2 regions of the Photorhabdus akhurstii genome follow, and region 1 is predicted to be linked to the other one. Evidence: predicted binding sites of a transcription regulator. Region 1 holds the regulator's gene; the other holds the start of a gene.
The links. The regulator CRP, encoded in region 1, controls carbon source genes, mostly activating them, when cyclic AMP is high. The targets are predictions, from matches to a motif close to ATGTGANNNNNNTCACAT.
Positions count from the first base shown of each region.

Region 2: the regulator CRP is predicted to act here: its motif matches at 2,395-2,412, upstream of rbsD (D-ribose pyranase).

Region 1 is NZ_CP020335.1:421,974-426,802, reverse strand. It holds gene B0X70_RS01830 (phosphoribulokinase) at 1-460, shown strand, start outside; gene B0X70_RS01825 (OsmC family protein) at 586-993, opposite strand; gene crp (cAMP-activated global transcriptional regulator CRP) at 1,312-1,944, shown strand; gene argD (bifunctional acetylornithine/succinyldiaminopimelate transaminase) at 1,994-3,205, opposite strand; gene B0X70_RS01810 (aminodeoxychorismate synthase component II) at 3,329-3,904, opposite strand; gene B0X70_RS01805 (YcgJ family protein) at 4,149-4,499, shown strand; gene ppiA (peptidylprolyl isomerase A) at 4,586-4,829, opposite strand, start outside.
Region 2 is NZ_CP020335.1:47,734-52,562, forward strand. It holds gene viaA (ATPase RavA stimulator ViaA) at 1-725, opposite strand, end outside; gene ravA (ATPase RavA) at 730-2,229, opposite strand; gene rbsD (D-ribose pyranase) at 2,494-2,913, shown strand; gene rbsA (ribose ABC transporter ATP-binding protein RbsA) at 2,921-4,426, shown strand; gene rbsC (ribose ABC transporter permease) at 4,433-4,829, shown strand, end outside.

The DNA of each region.
Region 1 (4,829 bases):
CACACCGCAACATAACGTTGCCAGTCATGTTGATCTGCTAGTGGGAGTCGTGCCGATTGTCAACCTTGAATGGATACAGAAACTGATCCGCGATACCGGAGAACGAGGGCACTCGCAGGAAGCTGTGATGGATTCCGTCGTGCGTTCTATGGATGATTATATCAACTACATTACGCCACAATTCTCGCGAACACATATCAACTTTCAACGTGTCCCCACCGTTGATACATCCAATCCATTTTCAGCTAAAGCCATTCCATCATTGGATGAAAGTTTTATCGTCATCCGCTTCCGTGATCTGACTCAAATTGATTTCCCATACTTGTTAGCCATGTTACAAGGCTCATTCGTTTCAAGCATTAATACCATCGTGGTCCCCGGCGGAAAAATGGGATTAGCAATGGAGCTAATTATGACGCCATTGGTACAGCGACTGCTGGAAGGGGGAAAAATTAGTTAATCAGCGCCTGAGATAAATCGAGAAAATCCGGCACTTAAAATTTACATCTTATATTATTCAGTTAAAAAAACAGGTAACTGAGATATTAGTTACCTGTTGTTATTTTCCAACCAAGAAATAATTTTTCAATCTATATCTTTAATTTCAAAACTGTGGGTAATTTCAACCGATTTCCCCAACATCAATGAAACAGAGCAATATTTTTCCGCGGACAACATGACGGCGCGTTCCACCGCTTTATCTGCTAAATCCTTACCCGTAACAATAAAATGCAGATTAATATGAGTAAACAAGCGTGGCGCCTCTTCACGACGGCGGGAAGTTAATTTTACTTCACAATCTCTTATGTCGTACCTGCCTTTCTGCAAAATAGAAACTACATCAATCGTACTGCAACCACCGGCTGCCATTAATACCATTTCCATTGGGCTTGGCGCCTTATCGCCGGCATTACCATCCATCATGACCTGATGACCGGAAGATGACTCCCCCAAAAGAGACAATCCTTCAACCCATTTTACCCGCGCTTGCATAAATACCTCTTAAGTCGTTCTTTGCATCCAAGCCTACTCTTTCAGTATTAAACTGGCAATCTAATGAGCGGTTTATTATGCTGAAACAATACAAGACGAGACAGAAGCCTTTTCCTGTGTTAAAAACAGAAGCGGGCCAAGTATATAGGTTAAGATCAATACGTAAGACTCAAATTTCAGATAACCTATATAAAACCCTTATCTGTCGGTTTTTCAACAAACTAATATGTTAAGCTAGTGTCTTTATAAGCCAGCCTGACGAGAAACTTTTAGATTCTCGTGTTATTTAGGCAGCGATAACAACAGAGGATGAAACGAATGGTTCTCGGCAAGCCACAAACAGACCCGACTCTTGAATGGTTTTTGTCACACTGCCATATTCATAAATATCCATCTAAAAGTACGCTTATTCATCAAGGCGAAAAAGCAGAGACGCTTTACTACATCGTAAAAGGCTCTGTTGCGGTTTTGATTAAAGATGAAGAAGGCAAAGAGATGATCCTCTCCTATTTAAATCAGGGAGATTTCATTGGTGAACTTGGATTATTTGAAGAGGGGCAAGAGCGTACAGCCTGGGTACGGGCCAAAAGCGCCTGTGAAGTGGCTGAAATCTCCTATAAAAAATTCCGTCAACTGATTCAGGTAAACCCGGATATTTTGATGCGTTTATCTGCCCAAATGGCAAACCGTTTACAAACAACTTCTGAGAAAGTCGGTAATTTGGCTTTCTTGGATGTTACTGGCCGGATTGCCCAAACTTTATTGAATCTGGCGAAACAACCAGATGCAATGACCCACCCGGACGGAATGCAAATCAAAATCACGCGTCAGGAAATTGGTCAGATTGTTGGCTGTTCCCGTGAAACGGTTGGTCGTATTCTGAAAATGCTAGAAGATCAAAACTTGATCTCCGCACACGGTAAAACTATTGTCGTCTACGGTACACGTTAACGCTTGATTAATCAGCGCATAATCCTGCGCTGATTTTTCTTGTACTTAATTACACCATCTGATTAATTGCCTGTTCCAGCCGTTCCATGCCCTGAGCAATCTCTTCTTCACTGATAATCAACGAAGGCGTGAAACGCAATACATCACCACCCGCACTCAACAACATCAAACCATTGTCAGCCGCTAGTTGCAGAATATCTTTTGCTTTTCCCTGATACGGCGCTTTGAGTTCCGCGCCAATCAGCAGGCCCTTTCCTCGGATTTCACCAAATATCGAATATTTCTGATTGATATCATTCAGAAAATTCACTATCAAATTATGGCGTTTTTCAACTCCCTCCAGAACCGCTGGTGTATTGATAATATCAAAAACAACATTTGCAACCGCACAAGCCAACGGATTACCGCCATAAGTTGTACCGTGAGTTCCCGGCGTCATCGCCAAAGCAATATTCTCTGTCGTCAGCATAGCGCTGATAGGAAAGCCATTTCCCAATGCTTTTGCTGTGGTAATGATGTCCGGCGTAACATCATAATGCATATAAGAAAATAGTTTACCGGTACGTCCCATCCCACTTTGTACTTCATCAAACACCAACAATACCTGATGCTTATCGCAAAGCTCACGCAACCCACGAATAAATGCCGGTGCTGCCGGAGTAACTCCCCCTTCTCCCTGAACAGGCTCCAATACAACAGCACAAGTATGGTCATCTATGACGGCCTTAACTGCGTCTAAATCATTAAAAGGCACATGAATAATATCCGCGGGTTTTGGCCCAAAACCATCAGCATATTTTGGCTGACCACCCACAGAGACGGTAAATAAGGTGCGACCATGAAAACCCTGATGAAATGCGATAATTTTGGTTTTATAGGGGCTGTGACGAGTAATTGCATAGTGGCGAGCCAGTTTAAATGCCGCTTCATTCGCTTCCGCGCCTGAATTGGCAAAAAATACCCGTTCAGCAAAAGTAGCATCAATCAGTTTCCGCGCCAGAATCAAAGCCGGTTCATTGGTGAAAATATTACTGATATGCCAAAGTTTCTCCCCTTGCTGCTTCAAGACATCCACTAACGCAGGATGACAATGGCCCAAAGCCACAACAGCAATCCCACCCGCAAAATCAATATATTCTTTCCCTTGCTGATCCCATACACGGCTACCTTGCCCTCTCACCGGAATAAACTGCGCCGGTGAATAAATTGGCAACATAACTTGATCGTATGTGTTTCTATTTACTGCGGCATGCCCCTTCATTTTCCCACCCGTTTTTTATATATACACCATTCAGAAGTGAAATCATAATCACTGAATATGCATAAAAAATCAAAGATGGGCAAATGAAAAAGGTGGATAAATGAAGAAATTATCGATATCTGGTTAATATCTCAGAAAGTTGCTCAGTAACTGGTGACCTTGTTCACTGAGAATACTTTCAGGATGGAACTGTACCCCTTCCAACGGTAGAGTGCGATGACGAATGCCCATAATTTCATCGACATTGCCATTATGCTGGCTCCATGCGGTGACTTCAAATGAGGCCGGTAATGTCTCTGCGGCAATCACCAATGAATGGTAACGCGTCGCGGTTAATGGCCGGTTAAGACCTTTGAACACACCTTGCTGATTATGGTGAATAGCAGAAGTTTTTCCATGCATCACTTCCCTGGCTTTTACCACGCTGGCGCCAAACGCCTGCCCAATTGCCTGATGCCCAAGGCAAACACCAAGAATCGGCAATTTATCCGAAAAATGAGAAATCGCCGCCAGAGAAATTCCGGCTTCATTTGGGGTACAAGGGCCTGGGGAAATCACCAAATGAGTAGGCATCAACCTCTCAATATCTTCAAGTTGCAATTCATCATTGCGCTTAACTAAAACATCTGTACCCAATTCACAAAAATATTGATATAAGTTATATGTAAAAGAATCATAGTTATCTATTATTAGTAACATAGGAGTCTATCCTACTCATTTTTATCGCTGTATTTGTTGCCCTGCCACTCCTGCAATTTGTTTATCCTGCACAACATGGCTCCAGGTAAAACGGCCTCGCGACAACGGGGCGGCTATCATAGCACATCAATATTTGTAGCATAGTATAACAAAATAGATGGCTATTTTTTCCTCAATCAACCTACTCTCATACCCTACAAAACATAGGCTCTATTTTGATATTCAATAAGTAAAGGTAATTGTTATGAAGACAAAACTGATTATAGCATCTCTTTTTTTACTGTCCTTCTCCACGCTGGCTGTGACTAAAACTGCCAACATTTTCTTCCCGGAAAAAGGGGTGGTTTGTGATAAAAAAGGAAAATATTGCGCTGATCAACAAGGGGTATCGATAAAATTAACCGAAAGGTATTTAGGGAAAAAAGCCGCAGGACGCCTGAAAAAAGAGTTTGGTGATGGGCAATATATTGACTTTTCATCTTACACTTTAAGTAATGGGGTACATTGTGAGAGTAAAGAGAAAAAATGTTACAAAGACAGATATTATCCACAAACCGAAGTAAATAAAGAATTTACCCAAAAGATGTATGAATAACGGCGAAACTGGCCTTCATTTAATGCAGGCCAGTTTTTCAATCTGATGAGAGTTAACTAGAAACTACCACAATCAAGATAATAAAATTAAGGAATAATCTCCGCAGATAGAATAACGACAGGCTTAACCGGTACATTCTGATATGGACCAACGTTTCCCGTTTTGACTTGAGAGATTTTATCCACAACATCCATGCCTTTTACGACCTTACCAAATACTGCATAACCAAAGTCACGCTGACCGTGATCAAGGAAAGCATTATCCGCTACATTAATAAAGAATTGACTGGTCGCACTGTCTTTATCGGCGGTACGTGCCATAGAGATAGTT
Region 2 (4,829 bases), 370 kb from region 1:
GTGGTAAATGGTTCGAAAAAATGATTTTCCTGTGGTTTTGATTTTGCAGATTGGCTGCGTCCAAGTAATTGAGCTAATTTTTCCAGTTCCGGCTGTTGGCGAAGAAATTCACTATAACGAATCAATAACTGTTTATTATTTTGGGAATGATTTAACTGATTTTTACTCATGTCCCATAACCGACCTGCTGCCCTATCATTTTCACTAAAAACAGGATCAAGATTACCGTTTAGTGTCAGCCTTTGTTGTAGTTCTGCCAGTAATTGCTCTTTTTCTTGTTCTAGCAATTTCTTATGGAGGGTTGTGGTTTGCAGGATCAAACTGATCCTCCATCGTTGAATAAATAGGATTTGCAGTGTATTTGAATTGGCAATGGTGTTGGTTGCGAGTTTCTGTGCTTCTTCACTAAAAGGGGATTCAATTCGGCGCAGGGTTTCTAAAATATCGGGAAGTTTAAGAAAAAAATGATTTGTATTGGCAGAGAGTAGTTGTTGATATAATTGAAATTCTTCTGCCAGAGTTGCAGGAATGAGCGTTTCTTTAATCCTGTGCTGTAAATCGTGTTTCCAACCAGGGATATCTTTTAGTAGCGCACGTTTCAAACGAGGATATTTTTCAAAAAAGATAGCTAACTGAGGTGAAGCTAGAAGCGTTAATATGATCTCTTCTATCATCTCTCCTTCGTTTATTGACAGTAAAAGATCAAGGGTTGTCAGACTAATCATTTAATTAGTTGCCCATTTTTATTTTCAACTGATTAATTTTATCGGCTAACTGGATAAAGCTTTGCTCTATCGTAGCAAGCCAATGACTTTCAATAAACAGACATGGTTGATGGTGATTAAACAATTGGTGTTGGTGATGGATTTCTTGATTAATTTTTTCCAATCTTTCCAGCCACTCGTTGTTTTCTTCATTTTGCTGATGCTGGCGGTCTGGTAAATATAGCGTGGATGAACGACGGCTGATATCAAAAATCTCTGGCTGGTGTGTTGAATTAATTTCGGCTGCTATGTTTTGTGGGAAACCAATACCGTTCAGACGAGCTGATAGTTCTCCGCCTTTGTTTATCCAGTTATTCAGCGCTTTTTTATCCAATTCAATGAAATTAACTTTAATATCATGGAGATGAAGAGGTGTATGTAGGAATAAAATCAATTTTTCTTCATTGATATGATCGGGTAACGAATACTGTATTTTATGTCCAAACAGACTGGTTTGTTTTTCCAGCTTTAACGCTTGTTGATCATTTTTATTCTGACAGACTTGAGCCCATTGGTGATAGAGCGAATCAATTTTTTGAGATAATACTCTTTGCTGATATGCCTGTTCGGTCATGAGAGTATTTAGGTACTGAGGTAATAATTTAAAAGAGTGAAGATCATGCCACAAACAATCTTTCAGCAATATTAAGTCAATAGGGGATATCTCTTTTCTACCATTAAAGAAAGCACTGGCTTGTAATAAATGAATGGCTTTCTTCCAGCGTCGATCTGAAATGTAAGGTGAATGTTCTGTCGTATCAAGTTGCTGGCGTAAATGGTAGATAATATCAAAACAACTATCAGGTAGAATTATCTTATCAATCTCTTTTTGCCATTGGTGAAATTCTTCACTTGTTATCTGAATGTCTGCCGGGACAGGGTTATCATTTTCATTTTTGTGGCTAGTGAGTAACGCTCGGAAATTCTTTTTTTCTTGAATTTTGTCCAGCCAAATACGAATTAACATTCTGTCATAGAGCGCTTCCAGGCTGTTATCTGCTTCAGGCAGCTCATTGGATGCTGTTACAAGTAATCGCATTGGAATTTTCTCTTCTGTATCGCCATTTCTGAATTTTCTTTCATTAATTGCGGTCAATAGGGTATTCAGAATTGCTGGACCAGCTTTCCATATTTCATCAAGGAAGACAATTTCGGTTTCAGGTAAATATCCGTTAGTTAGACGTTGGTAACGTCCTTCTTCTTTCAATGCCTGAATAGAAAGAGGACCGAAAATTTCTTCAGGAGTTGAAAAGCGAGTCATCAGATATTCAAATGCTCTGGCATCACGAAACGCAAATTTCAATCGTCGGGCTATCAGGCTTTTTGCGATACCAGGAGGACCGAGTAGAAAAACACTTTCCCCACACAATGCCGCTAGCAAACATAAACGAATAGTCTGTTGTCTTTCATACAGACCACTTTCCAGATAGTGACTTAAGCAAACTATTTTTTCTGCTAACAACATAATTCGTACCAATATTATCTGTTGGATTAGATGAAACCTAATTGGCCTTCTCCATAGATTTTAATCATTATTTGTTGATGTAGACAATATTTACCTTAAAAATCGATTCAGCGTCAAATATTCAATAAGTTAGCATTTGTTTTCGTTTCTTTCATTATCGAAACGTTTCGATAGTGATCACACTTTTGTATCACTAATGTTGTATTTTAAATATTACTTTCTATATTACTAAATAGCGAAACGTTTCGCTAATGGAATAAAAAAATGAAAAAAGGTGTATTACTTAATTCTGAAATTTCAGCCGTAATTTCTCAGCTAGGGCATGCTGACCAGATTACAATTGGTGATGCTGGATTACCAATTCCTTCTTTAGCCCAGCGGATTGATTTAGCGCTAACCCAGGGAATTCCTAGTTTTATATCCGTTCTTAATGTTGTTACACACGAAATGCAAATTGAAGCTGCATTTTTAGCTGAGGAGATCATTGACCATAATCCTTTGATACATCAATTAATATTGACTCAAATTAAAGAGCTTGAGAAACAGCAAGGTAATTCAATTACTGTAGACTATATTAGTCATAATATGTTGAAAGAGAAAACAGAACATAGCCGAGCGGTGATTCGCACAGGAGAGCATTCTCCTTATGCCAATATTATCCTTTGTGCTGGCGTGACTTTCTGAGGTGATTATGCAGCCTGTACTGGAACTAAAAGGAATTAGTAAATCTTTTCCTGGTGTCAAAGCATTATCTGGTGCGGCACTACGTGTTTACTCGGGTAAAGTGATGGCACTGGTAGGGGAGAATGGTGCAGGTAAATCCACTATGATGAAAGTGTTGACTGGGATATATACCAGAGATACAGGCACGGTTTATTACCTAGGAAAAGAAGTGATTTTTTCTGGTCCTAGATCCTCTCAGGAAGCGGGGATCGGGATTATCCATCAGGAATTAAATCTTATTCCCCAACTGACTATTGCTGAAAATATTTTCCTGGGACGCGAATTTGTTAATAAATTCGGTGCGATTGATTGGAGAAAAATGTATCAGGAAGCAGATCGCCTGTTAAAAAAATTGAATCTGAATTACAGCAGTCACCGTTTAGTCGCTGAACTTTCTATCGGTGATCAACAAATGGTTGAAATTGCTAAGGTGTTGAGTTTTAAATCCAAAGTTATCATTATGGATGAGCCAACTGATGCGCTGACCGATACAGAAACTGAATCATTATTTAGTGTAATACATGAACTAAAATCTCAGGGATGCGGTATTGTTTATATCTCCCATCGTTTGAAAGAAATTTTTGAAATTTGCGATGATGTGACGGTATTCCGTGATGGACAATTTATTGGTGAAAAGCCGGTAAAAGAGTTAAAAGAAGAGGCTCTGATTGAAATGATGGTTGGGCGAAAACTGGAAGATCAATATCCTCGCCTGAATTTACCTCGGGGTAAAAAACGACTTGAAGTTAATCAGATTTCTGGTCCCGGTGTGACAAATGCTAGTTTTTCCCTTTATAGCGGGGAAATTTTGGGTATATCAGGGCTGATGGGGGCTGGCCGCACTGAATTGATGAAAATTATTTATGGTGCGTTGCCGAAAACTCAAGGACAAATCACGTTGGATGGAACACCCATTGTAATTCGTAACCCTCAGGATGGGTTAGCTTGTGGGATTGTTTATATTTCAGAAGATCGTAAACGTGATGGTTTAGTTTTGGGAATGTCAATTAAAGAGAATATGTCTCTTACTGCCTTACGTTATTTCAGTAACCGGTTAGGGGGTCTTAATCATAGAGAAGAACAGAGTGCAGTTAGTGACTTTATTAAATTGTTTAGTATTAAGACACCTTCAATGGGACAAACTATTGATTTGCTTTCTGGTGGTAATCAGCAAAAAGTAGCCATTGCCCGTGGATTAATGACCAGACCAAAAGTTCTTATTCTGGATGAACCTACACGTGGTGTAGATGTTGGCGCAAAAAAAGAAATTTATCAGTTAATTAATCAGTTCAAGAAAGAAGGGCTAAGTATTATTCTTATTTCTTCTGAAATGCCAGAAGTGATGGGAATGAGTGACCGTATTTTGGTTATGTGTGAAGGCCAGATCAGCGGAGAATTTTTTGCTGAACAGGTAACTCAAGAAGTTTTGATGACGGCGGCTGTAGGCAAACAATATGGAGCAATTCAGGGGTAATTCAGTATGAATTCTAATATATCACCGACATTTAAACGTTGGTTTACTAAAGAGTGGTTACTGAAACAAAAGTCACTGATTGCATTGTTAGTGTTGATCGTAGTAGTTTCTTCTCTTAGCCAAAATTTTTTCACTTTAAATAATCTGTTTAATATTCTGCAACAAACATCAGTCAATGCCATTATGGCCGTTGGGATGACATTAGTTATTCTGACATCGGGTATTGACCTGTCTGTTGGTTCATTGCTTGCGTTAACAGGTGCAATAGCTGCTTCATTGGTTGGTACGGAAGTTAATGCTCTGGTGGCTATCGTGAGTGCTTTGGCTTTAGGTGCTGCAATTGGTGCTTGTACAGGAATAATAATTGCTAAAGGTAAAGTACAAGCTTTTATTGCCACTCTAG